2 regions of the Thiomonas sp. DCM-2 genome follow, and region 1 is predicted to be linked to the other one. Evidence: predicted binding sites of a transcription regulator. Region 1 holds the regulator's gene; the other holds the start of a gene.
The links. The regulator sigma-54, encoded in region 1, starts transcription at its own class of promoters, with help from an activator protein. The targets are predictions, from matches to a motif close to TGGCANGNAANCTGCTTT.
Positions count from the first base shown of each region.

Region 2: AC1ZQA_RS11955 (CmpA/NrtA family ABC transporter substrate-binding protein) is a predicted target of sigma-54. The motif match lies at 7,830-7,847, and genes of this name have one in related genera.

Region 1 is NZ_CM165962.1:365,125-375,956, reverse strand. It holds gene AC1ZQA_RS01875 (CYTH and CHAD domain-containing protein) at 1-1,409, shown strand, start outside; gene AC1ZQA_RS01870 (COG4705 family protein) at 1,417-2,202, opposite strand; gene AC1ZQA_RS01865 (RNA polymerase factor sigma-54) at 2,332-3,861, opposite strand; gene lptB (LPS export ABC transporter ATP-binding protein) at 3,868-4,665, opposite strand; gene lptA (lipopolysaccharide transport periplasmic protein LptA) at 4,710-5,342, opposite strand; gene AC1ZQA_RS01850 (thiol:disulfide interchange protein DsbA/DsbL) at 5,481-6,146, opposite strand; gene AC1ZQA_RS01845 (SPOR domain-containing protein) at 6,182-6,811, opposite strand; gene argS (arginine--tRNA ligase) at 6,864-8,618, opposite strand; gene AC1ZQA_RS01835 (PsiF family protein) at 8,787-9,155, shown strand; gene AC1ZQA_RS01830 (septal ring lytic transglycosylase RlpA family protein) at 9,260-10,429, opposite strand; gene AC1ZQA_RS01825 (F0F1 ATP synthase subunit epsilon) at 10,575-10,832, opposite strand, start outside.
Region 2 is NZ_CM165962.1:2,471,552-2,482,383, reverse strand. It holds gene AC1ZQA_RS11980 (nitrate reductase) at 1-1,709, opposite strand, end outside; gene nirD (nitrite reductase small subunit NirD) at 1,706-2,104, opposite strand; gene nirB (nitrite reductase large subunit NirB) at 2,101-4,560, opposite strand; gene AC1ZQA_RS11965 (ABC transporter ATP-binding protein) at 4,593-5,393, opposite strand; gene ntrB (nitrate ABC transporter permease) at 5,424-6,347, opposite strand; gene AC1ZQA_RS11955 (CmpA/NrtA family ABC transporter substrate-binding protein) at 6,379-7,683, opposite strand; gene AC1ZQA_RS11950 (ANTAR domain-containing response regulator) at 7,992-8,636, opposite strand; gene AC1ZQA_RS11945 (sirohydrochlorin chelatase) at 8,679-9,068, opposite strand; partial or broken gene AC1ZQA_RS11940 (aldo/keto reductase) at 9,178-10,217, shown strand; gene AC1ZQA_RS11935 (nitrate reductase associated protein) at 10,224-10,772, opposite strand; gene AC1ZQA_RS11930 (carbonic anhydrase) at 10,772-10,832, opposite strand, start outside.

The DNA.
Region 1 (10,832 bases):
GCAAGGCAGGGATGGCGCTGCGTGTGCGTCACACGGGGGACGGCCGGCGCATCCTCACGCTCAAGAGCAGCCCGGCCCAGGGCCTGCAACTCACCCGTGGCGAATGGGAGTTCGACATCGACAGCGACGCGCCCGACGCCGCGGCTCTGGAACGCCTGCACCACACCCGCCTCGCCACACTGGGAGACGCCGATGTGCTGGCGCACAGTCTGCGCGCCGTGCTGGGCACCCGGGTCCAGCGCACCGTCTGGCATCTCGACTGGCAGGGCACGCGGCTCGAAGTCTGCCTCGATGACGGGCAGGCGCTCGGCGGCATCGCCGCAGATGCACCCAGCCTGCCGATCAGCGAACTGGAAATCGAACTGCTCGACGGCCACTGGCCGCACGCCTTCGACCTCGCCTGGACGCTGGCACAGGACCTGCCGCTGCTGCTCTCCCCCATCAGCAAGATGCAGGTGGCCGCGCATGCCGCCGGGCTGAGCACGCTGCAGCTGCCGCCGCTGGCGCGCGAACTCGCGCCGCTTCCAGAGGGCGGGCAGGCGATGGCGGGCGCTTTGCAGCAATCGGCCGCCGTGCTGGCCGTGGGCGCGGAGCTGTTGCAGACCCGTCCGCAGCCAGAGACCGTGCACCAGATGCGCCTGCAACTGCGCCGCCTGCGCGTGTTGCTGCAACTGCTGCAAACCACCGGGCCGTCCTCACAACGCGCTGCCTGCCGCTGGCTGCGCAGCGAATGGCGCTGGGCGGGACAACTGCTGGGCGCCGTGCGCGATGTGGATGTCTGCCTGGAACAGGCTCTGGCCATGCAGCAGCACCCGGATGCCAGCGCGCTGCGGCCCCACCACCTGCAACAAAAGCGCAGCGCGCATCTGCTGGCGCTGCTGGGCTATCTGCGCAGCGCCCGCTTCGGCCGCGCGCTGCTGGCGCAGGCACGCTGGGCGGAATGCTGGAGCAGCGGTCAGGTCATTGCCGCCGATCAGTCCACCGATCAACTGGCGCGCCGCCTGCTGCGCTTTGACCGCAGCGACCTGCAACTGCACCCGCAGCGCTGGGCCGAGCTGCTGGCCATCTGGGACGGTCAGGCCGCAGCCCCGCTCGACGCGCCGTGGAGCGCGCTGCACACCCTGCGGCTCAAGGCCAAGCATTTGCGCTACGCGCTGGAATGGCTCGCCCCCTGGACGGAAGACGTTCTGGGCAAGCAGGGCAAGGCCTGGCTCAAGCTCACCAGCGCCCTGCAGACCGATCTGGGCGAAGCGCTCGACACCCTGCGGCTGGCACGATGGCTGGGCGAGACCGCCGCAGCCGCAGACCCGGACGCGGCGACCCAGTCCGCAGCGGGCGTGCAGCAGGCCTTCGATCAGGTGCGCAGCAGCCTGCAGCGCGCCTTGCAGGCTGCACGCCAGGCGAATTGAGCAGCGCTCAGACAGCCGGTTTTGCGTCGCGTCGGGTCTTGGTGAGATACGCCACCAGCAGCATGATGGCCCCCAGGAACAGCGCGCTGGTTCCCATCGTCCCCAGGCCGAGGCCGCCTTCGCTGCCAGGCTTGGACAGCCAGTCGCCGAAGGTCGCACCCAGCGGACGGGTGAGGATGTAGGCGATCCAGAACGTGGTCACTGCGCTGGCCTTGAACAGAGAGAAGGCTGCCGCCGCCGCAGCGATGGCGCCGCCGAAAAGCAGCGCAGACAGGACGTAGCCGAGTTGCAGGCGCTCGGCGGCCAGATCGCCCCCGGCCGTGCCCAGCGCAAATGTGAACAGGATGGCCGCCCAGTAGAACGCCTCGCGCCGCGGGGTGTCGATGCTGTGGATCGACAGGGTACGTTCGCTCGCCCACCAGCCCACGAACGTCGCCGCCAGTGCCAGCGCGAACAGCACGGTACTGACCGGCAGCGGCACGCCCAGATGGTCGGTGAGGTTGTCGGTGATCAGCGTGCCGACCACGCTGATGAGGGTCACGGTCAACCAGTACAGCCAGGGAACGTAGCGGCGCGCACGCATCTGCGCGGTCAGCACACCGAGGAACAACACCGTCATCACCACCGTGGTACCGACCAGTCCGACATGCAGATCGACCGAGAGAAAGTCGGCGGCGGTTTCACCCACCGTGGTGGCCATGATCTTGATCAACCAGAAATAGAGGGTGATGACGACCGGAACCTTGATCGCCTGCGCCCAGTCGGGCTGCGCTGCCAGTGCGGTGTGTTGCATGAGAAACTCCCTGAATGCCGTGTGGTGTTGTTGTGTGGTCGCGTGTTGCGCGATCACGGCATTCTGGGAAAGCAGACTTAGCGCAGGGTGAGCGCTTGCCGATGCAGACCGACCAGCAGGCGGCGCGGCTCAACCGCTCTTGCGCAGATTGGCCGGGGCGATGCGCAGCGCCTCGCGGTATTTCGCCACGGTGCGGCGCGCCACCTGCACGCCCTGCTGGGTGAGGCGCTCGGCGAGTTCGCTGTCGGACAGGGGCTTGGTGCTGTCTTCCTCGGACACCAGACGGCGGATGAGTTCGCGCACGGCGGTCGATGAGGTGTTGCCGCCGGCCTCGGTGCTCAGGCCGGAGCCGAAAAAGTATTTCAGCTCCACCGTGCCAAACGGCGTGAGCATGAATTTCTGCGTGGTGACGCGCGAGATGGTGGATTCGTGCAGCCCGAGTTCATCAGCGATTTCACGCAGCACCATCGGACGCATGGCCACGGGGCCGAAGTCGAAAAAACGCTGCTGGCGCTCGACAATGGTCTGCGCCACGCGCTCAATGGTCTCGAAGCGCTGCTGCACGTTCTTGACGAACCAGCGCGCCTCCTGCAACTGGCCCTGCATCGCGGTGCCGCTGTCGCGGGCGCGGCGCAGGGCATCGGCGTAAATCTGGTTGACCCGCAGCCTGGGCATGACCTCGGGATTGAGTTGGGCCGTCCAGCCCCGCGCAGTCTTGCGGGCGATGACATCGGGCGTGACCGCCTGCGCCGCGTCGCTGCGAAAGGCGCCGCCCGGATGCGGTTCGAGCTGGGCGATGCGTTGCTGCGCGAGGCGCAACATGGCCTCGTCGGCACCGAGCTGACGTTCGAGCTTGCGCCAGTCGCGCCGCGCCAGCAGGTCGAGATGGCCGTCCCGGCAAATCTGCAGGGCCATGTCGCGCACCGGACAGGGCGGCTGGCGCTGCAGTTGCAGGCACAGGCACTCGGGCAAATCGTGTGCAGCAACGCCCGGCGGATCGAAGCTCTGGATCAGCCGCATTGCGGTGGTCAGCGCATCGGCAAGGTCTTCGAGTTGGTCCTCCCCGGCTTCGGGTGCGAGCGCCTGCGCCAGCTCCAGCATGGTCTCGGGCAGATAGCCGTTGTCATCGAGCGAGTCGATGATGGCCTCGGCAGCGGCGCGGTCGATGGCGCTCAGCGCCAGCCCGGCGAGCTGACCGCGCAGGTGATCGCGCAGACCGAGATGCTCGGAAGCCCGGTCGATGGCGCTGAATTCGTCGTCGTCCCCGCCGCCGGAAGACTGCCCCGAGCTGACCCAGGAGTCGGCATCGGCATCGGTGTCGGCGCCGTGATCGGTCTCGCCGCTGCTGGCCGTCCAGTCCTGCGTCTCCAGTTGCAGCTCGGCGGCGGGTTCGGTGGCGAACTCGGCAGCAGACTCATGCCCCTCATTGGCAAGCAGGGTGGGCGAGTCTGGCTGCAGCGGCGCGGACTGCTCGGCAGTGGGCGCGGCCGCAGTGCCGTCATCCGTCTCCTCGTTTTCAAGGAAAGGATTGGATTCGAGCAGACCCTCGATTTCCTGCGTGAGCTCCAGGGTGGAGAGCTGCAGCAGACGGATGGATTGCTGCAGCTGGGGCGTGAGCGCCAGATGCTGGGACAGGCGCAGATTCAGCGACGGCTTCATCGCGAACTACATGCGGAAGTTTTCACCGAGGTACACCTTGCGCACCGCGGGGTTGTCGATGATGGATTGCGGATCACCCTGGGCCAGCACCTGCCCTTCGCTGATGATGCAGGCCGCGTCGCAGATGCCCAGGGTTTCGCGCACATTGTGGTCGGTGATCAGCACGCCGATGCCCTGCTCCTTGAGGAACTGGACGATGCGCTGGATCTCGATCACCGCGATCGGGTCGATGCCGGCAAACGGCTCGTCGAGCAGAATGAAACGCGGCTGCGTGGCCAGCGCACGGGCGATTTCCACCCGCCGCCGCTCGCCCCCCGACAGCGCCGGCGCGGGGCTGTCGCGCAAGTGCTCGACATGCAGCTCGCGCAGCAAGTGCTCCTCGCGCGCGCGAATCTCGTCCTTGCCGAGGCGCCGCCCCTGCGCGTCGCGCTGCAGTTCGAGCACCGCGCGCACATTCTCGGCCACGGTCATGCGGCGGAAGATCGACGCCTCCTGCGGCAGGTAGGACAGCCCCATGCGGGCGCGGCGGTGCATGGGCAAATCGGTGACATCCTGGCCGTCGATGTGAATGCGACCGGCATCGGGCCGCACCAGGCCGACGATCATGTAGAACGAGGTGGTCTTGCCCGCACCGTTCGGCCCCAGCAGACCGACCACCTCGCCGCAGCGCACGCGAAAGCTCACGTCGCGCACGACCTGCCGGCCGGCGTAGCGCTTTTGCAGATGCTGCACGTCCAGTTCGGGACCCGTTGCGGGCCGGGCTTCGCGTCCGTGCCGGTCAGGCGCGACGGCAACCGGCTCCAGCCCACCGCGCACCGGAGTCTGCGGCGAGACACTCGGCTGGGCGCTCAAGGTTGCGCCCCCATTTTCGGCGTGACCTTCAGCGCGGGCGGCGATGTCGGTGCCGACGACGCCGGGGCCGTGGCCTGCGGGCTCAGCATGACACGCACCCTGCCTCCAGGATTGGTCGCTGTCGCACCCTGCGCCCCGCCCTCGACGGTGAACACATCGGTGATCTGGTTGTAGGCAATCACATTGCCCTGACTGCGATCCGTGAGCTTGCCGTCCACCAGACGGCTGAGCATGGCCTGTCCGCGAAACGTCACCACATCGGTCTTGCCGTCATATTCGATGCGCTGCGCTGCGCCATCCATGGTCTGCGACGGCTGCCCAGGCGCGGTATCGAGTTGCTGCTGGAAGGTGGCCAGCTGGCCCGGCGCGGCAATCGCCGTGGCGTATTGATAGCCGTCCGGCGCCTGGCGCACGTCCACCGTCGCCGCACGCAGCACCAGCGTGCCCTTGGTCACCACCACATTGCCCGTGAACACGCTGGTCTGATGCGCGTCGTCATAGCGCATGGCATCGGCCTCGATATGAATCGGCTGATTCCGGTCGGCCTGGGCTGCCCAGGCAGGCAGCATGAGGTCAGGCGCGCAAAGGGCGCAAAGCAGCAGGAATCGGGCCAGTCGTTTCATCGGCATGGGTTTTGCTTGGGTCGATTCATTCTAGGGCCAGTTCTTGCGATGCGGGCAGGAAACCACGCGATGCTTTCGTCGCCGTTCAAAAACAAACTGCCCGCAATGCGCGGGCAGTTCATCGGTGACTCAGGTGCGAGCGACTTACTTTTTCGCCGCCTGCACTTTTTTGATCAGATAGTCGACAACTTCCAGCACTTTCTTGTTGTTGTTCGCCTCGGGCAGGGCGGCGGAGGTGGTGTACATGCCCTGCACCGCCATGGTCGGCACACCCTGGATCTGGTAGTCGCTCACCATCTGCGTGGCCTGCTTGACCTGGGCGTTCACGCCAAACGAGTTGTAGGCGTCGAGAAAGGTCTTTTTCGGAATGCCTTGCTGCGCCAGCCAGTTGGCCATCTGCTCAGACGTGCCCAGCGGAATGTGCTGCACATGGATGGCGTTGAAAATCTTGGCCTGCAGTTCCGGGGTGAGCTTGCCCAGCGCCTTCAAGGCGTAATACAGATGCTGCTGGGGGATGAACTGCGGAGAGAACGCAACGGGCACGCGCTCCAGCACCACGTCCGCAGGCAGTTTCTTTGCCCAGCTTTCCAGCAAAGGGTCGAAGTCGGCACAGTGCGGGCAGTCGTACCAGAAAAACTCCATCACCACGATCTTGTCCGACGGACTCACCGGCTGCGGCACGGCCAGTCGGTTGTAGGCAAAGCCTTCGTTGAACGGATTGGTCTTGGAAGCGGTCTGCGCTTGGGCGCCGGTGGCCAGAAAGCCCAGCGAGAACAGCGCGAACACCACGGATAGCCAGCGTCGAAACATGAGTCGTCCTTTGGAAGTGAGAGCAGAGAGTTGCTTTATTTACCGGTCCGCACCAGCGCAGTTTGAATCCCGTTGTCGCTCAGAAGTTTCTGCGTTTTCTCGGCTTGCTGCGCCGAGGTGAACGGCCCCACTCGAACGCGATACAGGGTGCGCCCGTTGACAACACGCTCATCCACATGCGCCTCCTGTCCGGTCAGCGCCACCTTGGCGCGCTGGCGTTCGGCATCGTCCTGTGTGCTGTACGCACCCACCTGCAGCACATAGCTCACCTCGGTCGGGGCTGCGGGCGTCGCTGCGGGTGCAGCGATAGCGGGCTGCGCATTCGGCGCGGCTGCCGCAGCGGACTGAGACGCACCCGGCCCGGGCTGACCCAGTTTGGCCAGGGCTTGCGCAGAGAGCGGTCTGCTCGCCACGGTGACCGGCATCGAGCCGCTGCCTGCAGGAGGCGCAGCGGTGGCCCCGCTCAGGCCCTGATTCGGATTCCAGTTGGCCGCGCCGGACGCCGCACTCGACGGCCGTTCCTGAAAGCGGTTCATGAAGGGCAGCGGCGCCTTGGTGATGTAGAGGGCGACGCCCAGTGCAATGGCCAAGCCGATGACCAGGCCGGCGATCAAGCCAATGAGGGTGCCCCCGAACTGGCGGCGTAGTGCAGGACGTGTGGACATGGCATGCGGGAGTTGCTTGGCTGTGGAAAAAGCAGGTGCCGGACGGGCGCGCTCACATGCGCAACGGCGCACTCACGCCCAGAACGGCCAGTGCATTGTGCATCACCTGACGGACCGCCTGCAGCAGACGCAACCGCGCGTGGCGCAGCGGCAGATCGTCGACCAGCACGCGCTCGGCGTTGTAGTACGCATGGAAATCGGCCGCCAGATCGCGCAGATAGAACGCCACATGGTGCGGTGCGAGTTCCTTTGCGGCGGCGGCCAGCACCTGCGGATACTGCGCCAGATTCAGCAGCAGCGCGCGTTCGCGGGGGGCGGTAAGCAGGCTCAGGTTGGCGTCCTTGAGCAGCGCAGGTTGCGCAGCATCCTGCGGTGTGCGCGCCGCCCATTGCTCGAACACCGAGTTCACCCGCGCATGCGCGTATTGCACGTAATACACCGGGTTCTCGTCGGTCTGCGCCAGGGCCAGATCGACATCGAACACGAACTCGGTATCGGCCTTGCGCGACACCAGGAAGAACCGCACCGCGTCGCGCCCCCGCTGCAGCGCCGCAGCGCGCTCGGCCTCGGTCATGCCGTCGTTGACCCCGCCCGACCACTCGATCAGGTCGCGCACCGTGACATAGCTGCCGGCGCGCTTGGAAATCTTGACCTCCTGCCCGCCGCGCATCACGGTGACCATTTTGTGCAGTACATAGTCGGGATAGCCCTTGGGAATGCCCAGGCCGACCGCCTGCAGCCCGGCGCGCACCCGGGCGATGGTGCCGTGATGGTCCGAGCCCTGGATGTTGACCGCGCGGTGAAATCCGCGCTCCCATTTGGTGAGGTGATACGCCACGTCGGGAACGAAATAGGTGTAGGTGCCGTCGGACTTGCGCATCACCCGGTCTTTGTCGTCGCCGAAATCGGTGGTGCGCAGCCATAGCGCGCCGTCCTGCTCGTAGGTGTGGCCTGAAGCCTGCAGGCGCTGCACCGTGTCGTCGACGCGGCCTTCGGTGTAGAGACTGGACTCGAGGTAGTAGCAGTCGAAGCGGATGCCGAAGGTCTTGAGATCCAGATCCTGCTCGCGGCGCAGATACGCCACGGCAAAGCGCCGGATATTGTCCAGATCGTCCGCATCGCCGCTGGCCGCGACCTGCCGCCCCTGATCATCCGGCACCGATTTGCGTGCCAGAAAGTCCTGCGCGATCTCGGCGATGTAATCGCCGTTGTAGGCCGATTCGGGCCACTGCGCATCGCCGGGCTTGAGCCCGCGCGCGCGCGCCTGCACCGACAGCGCCAAGGTCTGGATCTGCACCCCGGCATCGTTGTAATAGAACTCGCGCTGCACCGCCCAGCCCTGGGTGGTGAGCACAGCGGCAATCGCGTCGCCCAGCGCGCCCTGGCGCCCGTGGCCGACATGCAGCGGCCCGGTGGGATTGGCCGAAACGAATTCCACCAGCATCGGCTGGCCAGCACCCGCTCTGGAGTTGCCGAATGCGGTCGACGCCTGCTCGATCTCCACAACCACCTGCTGCAACACCCTTGGCTGGAGATGGAAGTTGATGAACCCCGGCCCGGCGATTTCCGCGCGGGCAATGTCAGCAGCCAGGCTGAGGTCCGTCTGGATGTGATCGATGATGATCTGCGCCACGTCACGCGGCTTGCGCCCCAGCGGTTTGGCCAGCTGCATGGCCAGATTGCTCGCCAGTTCGCCATGCTCCTCGCTGCGCGGACGGCTGAGTTCAATCCCGCTGTTGAATCCTGGCTGCAAGGCGAGGGCGACTTGTTGCAGCGCGGCGGTCAACCGCGCGGTGAATTCGATCATTATGGAGATGTTGTGATTGTGCAAAATCGGCATTTTATGGGTCTGCATCATGGCGACGTGCGCACACAACCCTATGGTGTAATGAATCGTCGGCTGAACCGCGGTGCGCGGGCAGGCTGATGATGTTGCAGTTTCCTCCGCGTTTAGACCACGACAACACTTGGAGTCATGATGAAAAAATTGATCGCAACCCTTGGCCTCGCCCTTGGCATTTTCGCCATGCCCCTGCTGGCACAGGCGCAGGCAACCGCGCAGCAAAGCCGCATGGCGCAGTGCAACAAGGACGCTGCCGGCAAGACCGGTGAAGCCCGCAAGGCGTTCATGAAGGACTGTCTGGCGTCCAAGCCGGCCGCTGCTGAAGCCGCCAAACCGGCTGCCAAAGAGCCTGCCAAGACTGAAAAGAAGGCGGCTGTCGAGGGCAAGAAGCTGACCCCTCAGCAAGAAAAAATGTCCTTCTGCAGCAAAGACGCCAAGGCCAAGGGCTTGAAGGGCGAAGAGCGCAAAAAGTTCATGAGCGAATGCCTGCGCAAGAAGTGAGCACGAACTGACGCCCCGGCGCGTCGTTCTGCCTGATGTTCGAACGCACCTCCGGGTGCGTTTTTATTGGCCTTGACCGAAGCGACGGACGCGGCAATGCCCGGCTATTGCTGGATCACGGAATACTGCGTCAGGCCCAGGTTCTGCAATTTTTGCAGCAACCCGGCATCAGGCGAACCGTTCAACGGCCCGACCTGCACCCGATAGAACATCTGGCCTCGGATATATCCGGGTACGACGAGAACGCCATCGATCCCTGCAGCCTGCAGACGTGCCTTCTCGATCTGGGCGTTGACCTCCTGGGTAAAGGCCCCGGTCTGCACAAAGGTCTGGGGCGTGTAGGTCTGCACCATGGCTGGCTGCCGAGCGTCCGCGCTGGCGGTCTGGGTCGAAGCGATGGAGTCGCCAGGCAGGGTCAGCGCGGGCTGGGGCATGGGTGATTGTTGTTCTACTCCAGAAGGCGGCTCGCGCATCGGCGCTGACGGGGCGCTGGCCTGAGTTGTCGGCGTGGTCAAGGGCGGAAGAACCTGCAATTCGATCGGCGCCGGTGCTGTTGCAGGCTGCGTGGACGCCACTTGCGCAGGGGGCGACTGTGCAAACTGCTCGGGCGCCGCGACATCCTGGTCCTTGGCGTTTTCGCGCCCAGGCGGGACGGCTGCGGCCCTGCCGTTCGGCACCATGGGCTGGCTCTGCATGGCCGTCTGCAAGGGGGCATTCGCCCCTTCGGGCAGCGCAACGATGCGCACCTGTGCAGTTCCCGTCCGGGTGACACCCAGGGCGGCTGCCGCGCCCATCGACAGGTCAAGGATGCGGCTGCTGACGAATGGACCCCTGTCGTTGACCAGGACCAGCGCACTCAGTCCGTTGTCCAGATTCGTCACCTGGACACAGGTCGGCAAGGGCAGCACACGGCTTGCCGCAGAAAAGTCGCGCGGATTGAACCGCGTGCCCATCGAGGTTGTCGCCCCGGACTCCCAGCCGTACCAGGATGCGGTGCCCACTTCCTCGTAACCGTCCGCAGTGCGCAACGGAGTATAGGTGCGTCCCTTGACGGAGTAGGGTCGGTTGTAGGCTGCGCGCAAATTGGGCGGCGGAGCGTGACAACCCGATTGCGCATTGACCACCTCCCCGCCGCCCGTGGTGCGGGGCGGCGCACTGGCGCAGCCCGCCAAGGTGAGGCTGAGCACGGCGGCGCCCCAGAACGCTGCGTCGGCCCGTGCCTGGCCAACGAGAAAAACCCAATGCCGCCGAGATGGACTCTGATTTGCACCCATCGTTTTCTCCGCTTTGCACCCATGCTAACGGAGCGCCTGTGCAATGCCGCGCCTCAGAATGACAACAGCCCGCAGAGCGGGCTGTTGTGTCACATGTGTGGACAGCTGCGTCGGGTGAACCGACCAGGCAGGTTCCGAGCAAGGTTCAGTGGGCGCGCCCACGCAGACGTCGAATCGCGGCAAGCTGCGCGGCCAGCATGGCGAGCTCGCCTTCAACCACGGCAACATCCTGCACATCCTTGGCATGGGCCCGCGCGTCCTGCGCGGCCTTGAGGGCCTCGTTGGCCTTGGCCTCGTCGAGATCCTTGCCACGAATGGCGGTATCTGCGAGCACGGTGACACGCTTGGGCTGCACTTCGAGAATGCCACCGGCCACGAAGATGAACTCTTCCTTGCCGCCAGC
Region 2 (10,832 bases), 1.2 Mb from region 1:
GGGCCGTCGCGTTCCAGCGCGGCCCAGGTCAGGCCGGTGATGTCGAGGTCGCGGCCGCGGGTGCTTTCGCGGTGCTCGTTCCACACCTCTTCGGCATTGGTGTAGGGGAACAATGTCCTCTGATCAGGGCAGCGCGGCGGTAAGAGCGCTTCCAGCCGACGGGCGAAGTCGACCGCGATCTCCCAGTCGGCACGCGCTAGCCCGGGTGCTTCAACGGCCACCCGCACCCTGCTGATGCGGCGTTCGGAATTGGTCACCGTGCCCTCCTTCTCGCCCCAGGTTGTGGCGGGCAGCAGCACGTCGGCATAGGGCACGGTGGCGGCGGTGGTGTAGGCCTCCTGTACCACGACGAGTTCGGCAGTCTCCAGCGCGCGGCGCACCAGCGCCTGGTCGGGCAGCGATTGCGCCGGGTTGGTGCAGGCGATCCACAGCGCCTTCACCTTCCCGTCGGCGGTGGCCTGGAACAGCTCGATGGCGGTCTTGCCGCGCTCGGCTGGCACGTCGGCCACGCCCCACAGCGCGGCCACTTCGGCGCGGTGCGCGGGGTTGGAAAGGTCGCGGTGCGCCGACAGCAGATTGGCCATACCGCCGACTTCGCGTCCGCCCATGGCGTTGGGCTGGCCGGTGAGCGAAAACGGCCCAGCGCCCGGCTTGCCGATCTGGCCGCAAGCGAGGTGCAGATTGATCAGCCCGGCGTTTTTCGCCGTGCCGCTGCTGGACTGGTTCAGCCCCTGGCAATACATGGAGAGCGTAGGCTGGCGCGTCTGCGGCGAGGCATCTGGAGCGCCGAGGGCGAACCAGCGCGCCGCAGTGACAATGTCCTCGGCCTTGAGTCCGCAGAGGTTGGCGGCAACCGCCGGGGTCATGTCGCGCACGCGCTCGCGCGCCGCCGCATAGTCTTTGGTGTGCGCCGCGATATAGACCGGATCGATCAGGTCTTCCCATACCATCACATGCAACATGGCCAGGAACAGCGCGACGTCGGTGCCGGGCAGAAGCTGCAGGTGCAGATCGGCGAGCTCGGCGGTTTCGGTGCGGCGCGGGTCGACGACGACGATGCGCATGTCGGGACGCCTGGCCTTGGCCTTCTCGATGCGGCGAAACACGATCGGATGCGACCATGCTGCATTGCTTCCGGCCAGCAATAGACATGCGGCATGGTCGATGTCCGCGTAGCTGCACGGCGGGGCGTCGGCGCCGAGCGTGACCTTGTAGCCGGCCACCGCGCTGCTCATGCAGACACGGGAGTTAGTATCGACGTTGTTGGTGCCGATCAGGCCCTTGGCCAGCTTGTTGAAGACGTAATAGTCCTCTGTGAGCAACTGGCCCGAGATGTAGAAACCCACGCTGTCCGGACCATGCTCGGCAATGAGAGCGGCGAAGCGCTGCGCCACATGGTCGAGCGCGGCGTCCCAGCCCACCGCCTGGCGCGGCGCGTCGCGCCGGGTGCGCAGTTCTGGCCGCAGTGCGCGCACCTGCGGCAGCAGTTCCGGCTTGGCGCTGAGGTGCAGCGCGCCGCCCTTGGTGCACAGCTTGCCGAAGTTGGCCGGATGATCCGGGTCGCCGCGCACACCGGTGATGCGTCCGCCTTCGCTCTTGATGATGACGCCGCAGCCCACGCCGCAATACGGGCAGGTCGAGCGCGTCTCACGCACCGCGCCTTCCGGCACGATGGCGATGGAACCCGAAGGCAGGTCGGCGGCATTCATCGCTCGGCGCTCGCGCAGGCCGTGCCGTCGCAGCGCACTGCGGCCATGGCGGCAATCGGCGCATGCAGCTGGTCGCGGCGCAGATAGACCTGATCGCCGTCCACCTTCACGGCGAAGCTCGGGGTGCAGCCCTCGTCGGGCTCCTTCGCCCGGCCGTCGTCGAGCCGGATGGTCCAGTTGTGCAGCGGGCAGGCGACGGCTTCGCCGAACACGATGCCCTGGCTCAGCGGCCCGCCCTTGTGCGGGCAGCGGTCGAGCAGGGCATAGATGCGGTCGCTCGCGGTGCGGAACAGTGCGATGTCCACGCCGTCGGGGCGGCGCACGCGGCGCGCACCGAGCGCCGGAATGTCGGCGACGGCGCACACGGCCGTCCAGTCGTGAAGGACTGTGTTCATGCTGGTTCTCCTTGCGCTGCCGCGACCGGCACGATGGGGATGAACTGTCGCGCGTCCACCTGTGCCTTGTCGAACTCGAACCACGGATCGGGTTCGCCCTGCAGCGCGAACTGCAGCCGTTCCCACAGCGCGGCGCGGCCCGCGGCGTCGTCGAGGATGCGCTGCTTCACGTAGTCCAGCCCGACGCGGGCGATGTAGTGCACGGTGCGCTCGAGATACCAGCCTTCCTCTCGGTAGAGCTGGATGAAGGCGCCGGTGTATTCCAGGACTTCCTCCTGCGTCTTGAGCTTGACCAGGAACTGCGCCACCTCGGTCTTGATGCCGCCGTTGCCGCCGACATACATCTCCCAGCCGGAGTCGACGCCAATGATGCCCACGTCCTTGATGCCGGCCTCGGCGCAGTTGCGCGGGCAGCCGCTGACCGCGAACTTCACCTTGTGCGGCGCGTACATGCGCCAGGTGGCGCGCTCCAGAATCTTGCCCATCGCGGTACTGTCCTGCGTGCCGAAGCGGCACCATTCGCTGCCCACACAGGTCTTGACCGTGCGCAGCGCCTTGGCGTAGGCGTGGCCGCTGGGCATGCCGATGTCGTTCCACACCGCCTGCAGGTCTTCCTTTTTCACGCCGAGCAGGTCGATGCGCTGGCCACCGGTCACCTTCACTGTGGGAATTTTGTATTTGTCCACGGCATCGGCGATGCGGCGCAGCTCGGCCGCGCTCGTCTCGCCTCCCCACATGCGCGGAATCACGCTGTACGTGCCGTCCCTCTGGATGTTGGCGTGGCTGCGCTCATTGATGAAACGGCTTTGTGGGTCGTCCTTCGCCTCGTGGGGCCAAGTGGAAATGAGGTAGTAGTTCACTGCCGGGCGGCAGCTCGAACAGCCGTTGGGCGTGCGCCAGCCGAGCGTGGCATACACATCGGCAATGGTCAGCAGATGCTGCTCGCGGATGGCGTCGCGGACTTCCTGGTGGCTGGAATCGGTGCAGCCGCAAAGGGCTTTTTTCTTTGGCGTCGCGCTGTAGTCGCCACCCGCGGTGAACATCAGAATCTGCTCGACCAGCCCGGTGCACGAGCCGCAGCTTGCGCTGGCCTTGGTGTGCTTGCGCACCTCTTCCAGCGTAAACAGGCCTTTCTCCTTGATGGCCTTGCAGATCGTTCCCTTGGTCACGCCGTTGCAGCCGCAGACTTCGTCGGCGTCGGCCATCAGTTGCGCCTTGCTCTGGCCCTGGTGGCCAGCGTCGCCCAGATGGCTTTCGCCGAACATCAGCTTGTCGCGGATGTCGTGCACCTTGCGGCCTTCGCGCAGCAGCTTGAAGTACCACGAGCCATCGACGGTGTCGCCGTACAGGCAGGCGCCCACCAGCTTGTCGCCCTGAATCACCAGGCGTTTGTACACGCCGGAAAACGGATCGGACAGCACAATGTCCTCGCAGCCCTCGCCGCCCATGAAGTTGCCGGCCGAGAACAGGTCGATGCCGGTGACCTTGAGCTTGGTCGACACCTGCGAGCCGGTATAGCGGCCGATACCGAACTGCGCCAGATGGTTGGCTGCCACCTTGGCCTGTTCGAACAGTGGCGCAACCAGACCGTAGGCAACGCCGCGATGCGCGGCGCATTCGCCCAGGGCGTAAATGCGCGGGTCGGTGATGGTCTGCAGTGTGTCGCTCACAACAATGCCGCGGTTGCAGTGCAAGCCGGCCTTCTCTGCCAACGCCGTGTTGGGACGGATGCCCGCGGCCATGACCACCAGATCAGCGGGAATCTCCGTGCCGTCCTTGAACTGCACCGCACGCACCCGGCCGGATTCGTTGCCCAGCAGCGCTTGCGTCTGCGCGCCAATCAGGAATTTCAGGCCGCGGTCTTCCAGCGACTTCTGCAGCAGCTTGCCAGCCACCTCGTCGAGCTGGCGCTCCATCAGCCAGGGCATGATGTGCACCACGGTCACGTCCATGCCGCGCAGCATCAGGCCGTTGGCCGCTTCCAGCCCGAGCAGGCCGCCGCCGATGACCACCGCGTGCCTGTGCGCCTTGGCAGTCTCGATCATGGTCTCGGTGTCCTTGATGTCGCGGTAGGCGATGACACCGTCCAGATCCTTGCCCGGCACCGGCAGGATGAAGGGGTTGGAACCAGTGGCCAGCAGCAGGCGGTCATAGGGCGCCTCGATGCCATCGGCAGTGCGCACCACGCGGCGGATGCGGTCGATCTCGATCACGGTCTGGCCCAGATGCAGTGTGATGCCGTTGTCGGCATACCAGGACAGCGGATTGAGGATGATCTGCTCGATGGTCTGCTCGCCTGCCAGAACAGGCGACAGCAGGATGCGGTTGTAGTTGGGGTGCGGCTCGGCGCCGAATACGGTGATGTCGTAAAGGTCGGGCGCGAGCTTGAGCAGCTCTTCCAGCGCCCGTACCCCAGCCATACCGTTGCCGACGAGAACGAGTTTGGGATGGGTCATGATGCGTGTTCCCTTTGGATGAACGCGGCGGATCAAGCCGCCTTGGCCTGCGGATGCGCCTGGCGCTTGTAGAGAAACTCCAGAACTTGGGCGCGAAGGTGGGCGTAATGCGGGTCTTCGGAAAGCGCCAGGCGTTCACGCGGGCGCGGCAGGTCCACCGTGAGAATCTCGCCGATGGTCGCCGCTGGCCCGTTGGTCAGCATGACGATGCGATCCGACAGCAGCACGGCCTCGTCCACGTCGTGGGTCACCATCACCACGGTGGCGCCGCTGGCAGCGACGATGCCCTGCAACTCGTCCTGCAGCTTGGCGCGGGTGAGGGCGTCGAGCGCGCCGAAGGGCTCGTCCATCAGCAGCACCTTGGGTTGCATCGCCAGCGCCCGGGCAATGCCCACGCGCTGCTTCATGCCGCCGGAAATTTCGTGCGGGTGCTTGTGCGCAGCGTGCGGCAGGCCCACCAGTTCCAGCGCGGCCTGGGTGCGGGCCTTGAGCTGGGACTTGGTCTCCGTGGCGCCGAACACGCGCTCTACACCGAGGTAGATGTTGCCGTAGCAGGTCATCCAAGGCAGCAGCGAATGGTTCTGGAACACCACGGCACGGTCGGGACCGGGGGCGTGGATTTCACGGCCATCGCACACCATCACGCCGGAGGTCGGCAGAGTGAGACCGGCAATGAGGTTGAGCAGGGTGCTCTTGCCGCAGCCGGAATGGCCGATCAGGCTGATGAACTCGCCACGGGCGATGTCCAGGTTGATGCCCTTGAGGGCGTGGAAGGGGCCGCGCGTGGTGTCGAACACCATTTCGACCTGTTGCACAATGATGAAACGTTCCATGATGAATCCCTCTTGAATGGGTGGCAGAGGTCAGCGCGCCTCGTCGTAGCTGAAGCGCCGCGCAATCAGCATCAGCGCGCCTTCGAGCACCATGCCAGTGATGCCGATGACCAGGATGGCGATCAGGATGTGTGCCAAGTTGAGGTTGTTCCACTCATTCCATAGCCAAAAGCCGATGCCGGTGCCTCCGGTCAGCATTTCGGCGGCGACGATGACCAGCCAGGCGGTGCCCACCGACAGACGCACGCCAGTCATCATGTAGGGCATGACCGAGGGCAGCAGGATCTTGGTGAACACCTTCCAGGTAGACAGATCAAGCACGCGTGCGACGTTCATGTAATCCGCCGGGATGCGCTGCACGCCAATGGCGGTGTTGATCATCATCGGCCAGATGGAGCAGATGAAAATGGTGTAGATGGCCGCTGCCGGAGCGTTGCTGAACACGTACAGCCCAATCGGCAGCCAGGCCAAGGGGGATACCGGGCGCAGCAGGCTGATGAGCGGTGAGAGCATGCGGTTCAGAAACTGCACCCGGCCTATGGCGAAGCCCAGCGGAATGCCCACCAGCGCCGCCAGGCCGAAGCCATACGCCACGCGCTGCAGCGAGGCCAGCAGGTTCCAGCCGATGCCCACGTCGTTCGGCCCGTTGTCATAGAAGGGGTGGGCGAACACCTTCTGCGCCGAATGCCAGGTGACCAGCGGCGAGGGGAACTGGCTGCTGTGCTCGGCCGCCACTTCCCAGACCAGCAGCAACAGCGCCAGACCCATCAGCGGAGCGACGATGCGCAGGGCGATCTGGCGGTTTTTCGCCCGTTGCCGCTCCGCCGGGCTCTGGGTGCGGAAGGCGGGCGCGGCCTGTGGCGCTGCGGTTGTGACGGCTGCGGGTGCTGCGGCTTCGACAGTCGCGGCGGTTTCAAACGACCCGCTGGGGGCGGACAAGACGGCGGTGTTCATGCTGGACTCCTGGTTCATCGGGCAATCAATCTCAGACGGCGAGGTCGTTGACCTTGAAGCTGTGGGCGTAGGCCTTGGGGTCCTTGCCGTCCCAGGTCACGCCGTCGATCAGCTTGGAGGTGCGCAGGGCGCTGACGGGCACAGGGACCTTCAGTTCGGTGGCCACTTCCTTGTACAGATCGATGCGGTTCACCGCCTTGGCCACGGCGAGGTAGTCGGGGTCGGTCTTGATCAGGCCCCAGCGGCGGAACTGGGTGAGAAACCACATGCCGTCGGACAGCCAGGGGAAGTTGACCTGCCCGTCCTCATAAAACGTCATCGGGTGCTTGTCGTCCCAGCTATTGCCCAGACCGTTGGTGTAGCGGCCAAGGATGCGCGGCAGAATGGTTTCCACCGAGGTATTCACATAGCCGGGCGCGGCGATGGTGTTGGCCATCCTGGTCTTGTTCGCCAGCGAGGCGTCAATCCACTGGCAGGCTTCGAGCACCGCGGCCATCACGGCCTTGGTGGTGTTGGGATACTTGTCGACAAACTCGGCGGTGGTGCCCAGTGCCTTCTCGGGATGATCGGTCCAGATCTCCTGCGAGGTGACGGCGGTGAAGCCGATCTTCTGATTGATAGCCACCGCGTTCCACGGCTCGCCGACGCAGAACCCATCCATGCTGCCCACGCGCATATTGGCCACCATCTGTGGCGGCGGCACGGTGATCACCTTGTCGTCCTTCAGCGGATTGATGCCGTAGGTGGCCAGCCAGTAATACAGCCACATGGCGTGGGTGCTGGTGGGAAAGGTCTGCGCGAAGGTGTAGGTGCGCTTTTTCGCCAGAACGGCCTTGGCCAGCTCGGGCCCGGTGGTGATGCCTTCCTTGGCCAGTGTTTCGGCCAGGGTGATGGCCTGCCCGTTGCGATTCAGGCCCATGAGGATGGCCATATCCTTCTTCGGGCCGCCAACACCGAGCTGTACGCCATACGGCAGGCCGTAGAGCACATGCGACATCTGAATGCCGCCGGTGACCAAGTTGTCTCGCACGGCGGCCCACGAGGCCTGCTTGCTCGGGATGATCTTGACGCCGTACTTCTTGTCGAACCCCAGCACCGCGGCCATGACGATGGGCGCGCAGTCGGTCAGGGGAATGAATCCAATCTTGACCTCTTCCATTTCAGGTTTTCCCAGGGTTGCGGCGCGTGCCGTGGGCTGCAGGCTGGGAAGAAGGCCGGCAACAGCCACGGCGGCGCCTGACTTGATGAGCGTGCGGCGCAAGGGTTGTGCCGGGTCGTTGCTCTGGGGTGTGACCGAAGAGGTGGCCGAAGGTGTTGCGTCTTGTCGGTTGCGCATGGCGGATCCTGAAAATTGCGGGCGAAAAAAAGCCTCCGGGCGCTTCACACGAGGCGAAGCACACGAAGGCATCATTGCCGAGCTGAACGGGGGAGATATCCGCTCAGTGGGTTCAACATAGACCGCCGTTGGTCTACGGTCTGTTCTGTGCAAACAGCGTGCCAGGACGAACTTCAAGGCAGTGCAGAGGGAAGGGCAGAGAAACCCCCGGCGGTCTGCGCGCTGGCCCGATCGTCCGTGGTGCAAGGTGCCGCTTGACTGCGCCAGCATGGTGCAGCGGCGCACCTGGAAGGCGCGCTCCGCGTGCTTCAGATCAGCCCAACGGTGTCGAGGATGCGCTGGGCCACCTCGGAGAGTTTGAGGCCCTTTTCCATCGCCAGCTTGCGCATGCGGCGGAAGGCTTCTTCTTCCGTGCAGTTCTGCCGCTGCATCACAATGCCCTTGGCGCGTTCCACCAGCTTGCGCTCGGCCAGTTGCGTGCGCGCCGCGTCGAGTTCGGCGCGCAGGCCCTGCTCGCGCTCGAACCGCGCCAGCGCCACTTCGATCACCGGCTTCACCCGGCTGGGCTTGAGACCATCGACGATATAGGCCGTCACCCCGGCAGTAATGGCGAGTTGTGCGGTTTCGGTATCGTCATCGTCGGTGAACAGCACAATGGGGCGCGGCGTATCGCGCGAGGCCAGCACCACATGCTCCAGCAGATCGCGCACGCTGGACTCGGCGTCCACAATCACCAGATCCGGCTTGAGCGCGGCGATGCGCTCGTCCAGCGTTGGCGTGGCCGGCAGCACGGCGACCACGGCGTAGCCTGCATCCCGCAGAGCCTGCTCCAGCAGCGCGCAACGCCGCGTCTGGCGCGGATCGCTGGCCGCACCCTCTTCCATCGCCAGTGCGGGATCGGGGGAAATGATGGCAACGGTCAGGGGGCGTTGTGGGAGCGGTGGGCGTGACATATCGGACTTCGTGCAAATTTCGTGCCCCTGGTCGCCTCTTGGTCAGCCATCAAGACCCGACGCGCAGCGCACGGCGTAAGCGGCCAGCGCAGCGAGAACCTCGGCATCGTCCCCCGCGGGAGGGGCAATCTCGATCTGCAGTGCGGGGTAGAGCGTCTGCACTTCGCGCGCGATGCGTGGAATGTCGCGCTGCAGATGACCACCGGCACCGAGAAACAGCGTCGCGACACGAACCAGGCCGAGGCCGTCACGCCCCGCTTCCTCCAGTACCTGACGCAGCGCAGGCTGCATGGACTCCAGAAACGCCAGCCTCACCGGCAAATCGGGGTGGGCGGCCTGCACGCTATCGCGCACGGTCTCGAATGGGCGCGCCCACTCCGGCTGGCGTGAGCCGTGGGCGAGTAAAACAAGCAGTCGGGTGGTATGGGGCATGGGCGTGTGGGAAGGGGCGGGCATCAAGCAGACATCAAGCGTACAAGGTGGCCCACGCAATTTCGGTTCCTGTTGAACAATGCTCGAATCGCATCCCCCAGACCCATCCATGACAAGCTCCACGCCACCCCAGAACGACTCCCTGCACATTCCGCGCATCTGCCTGGGCACCATGACATTCGGTCAGCAGAACACCGAAGCCGAAGCACATGCGCAGCTGAGCTTCGCGCTGGATCAGGGCGTCCATTTTTTCGACACCGCCGAGATGTACCCGGTGCCCACTCGCGCAGAAACCACCGGGCGCACCGAGCTCTACGTTGGCTCCTGGCTGAAGACGCAACAGCGCGACAAGATTCTCCTCGCCACCAAGGCCGCCGGACCGGGCAGGGGGCTGAACTGGTCCGCGATGGCCAGCTCAGCTTCACCCGCGACAACCTGCACCGCGCGCTGGACGGCTCGCTCAAGCGCCTGCAGACCGACTATGTCGATCTCTACCAACTGCACTGGCCGGACCGCAATGTGCCGCTGTTTGGTCAATTTCACTTTGATCCGCAGAATGAGCGCGACACCGTGCCGCTGGAAATCACCCTGGCGGCACTCGGTGAGAGTCTGCAAGCCGGAAAAATTCGCCACTGGGGCCTGTCGAACGAAACCCCCTGGGGCGTGATGACGGCCCTGCGCCTTGCAGACGCCATGGGGCTGCCGCGTCCGGTGAGTGTGCAAAATGCTTACAACCTGCTCAATCGCACCTGGGAAAACGGTCTCGCCGAAGTGGCCTACCGCGAGCGGGTGGCGCTCCTGGCCTATTCCCCGCTGGCTTTCGGTCTGCTGTCGGGAAAATACCGAAGCGATCCGCAAAGCGCCGGGCGGATGCAGTTGTTCAAGGGCTTTGGCGCCCGCTATGCCAAGCCGCAGGTGGACAAGGCGGTGGCGGCCTATGCCGATCTGGCCGCCGCAGAAGGCCTGACGCCAACGCAACTGGCGCTGGGTTTCGCTTCCAGCCGCTGGTGCGTGGGCAGTGTGATTCTGGGCGCGACTTCCGTGCAACAACTGGACGAAGACCTGCGAGCCTGTCGGACCGCGCTGTCGCCGCAGGTGCTTGCGGCGATCGAGGACATTCACCTCAATGTCCCAAATCCGGCGCCGTGATGCGGTTCAGCACGGGGGTTTGCGCAGGCCGAACTCCTCAAGCGCCACACGGAAATTGCGGTTCTCATGCCCTGGGCGGGTGAGCTTGAACAGGGTGTAGCGCTGCAATGCGCTGAGGTCGGCCCAGCTTTGCGGGCCGTTGAGTATGAGGCCTTTGTCGAGTGCGCTTTGACGCACGCGCTCGGGAAGTTGTCTGCTGTCCCAAACAGTGTGGGTCGCGCGCGCGGGCATGCGGGTTGGCTGTGCCTTGGCTTGATGGACGATGGAGTGCAGCAGCAGATGCCGGTAGCGCCGCAGCCCTCCCGGGTTATCGAGATCCTCGGTGATGAGACGCCTGCGTGTGGCGTGATCAAAGCGTTGCCAGTGCTGCAGCGCGAGCTTGATGCGGCTGGCATCGAGCTTGTAGCGCACGATCATGGGCATACAGCACAGGCTCTTGGCGTAATCCGCTTCAAAGTTGAACAGCGGCAGGTCCATATCAGCCAGCGGAGCCGGGTGTCCAGAACCTGTCGTCGCAGACGGATGCACGGCGTCAACCAGGCCAGGGGCGTTCATCAGGCCGGGGTATCCTGCAGCGGTGGTGTCAGGCGGCCATCGTCAACGGTGGCGCTGGTG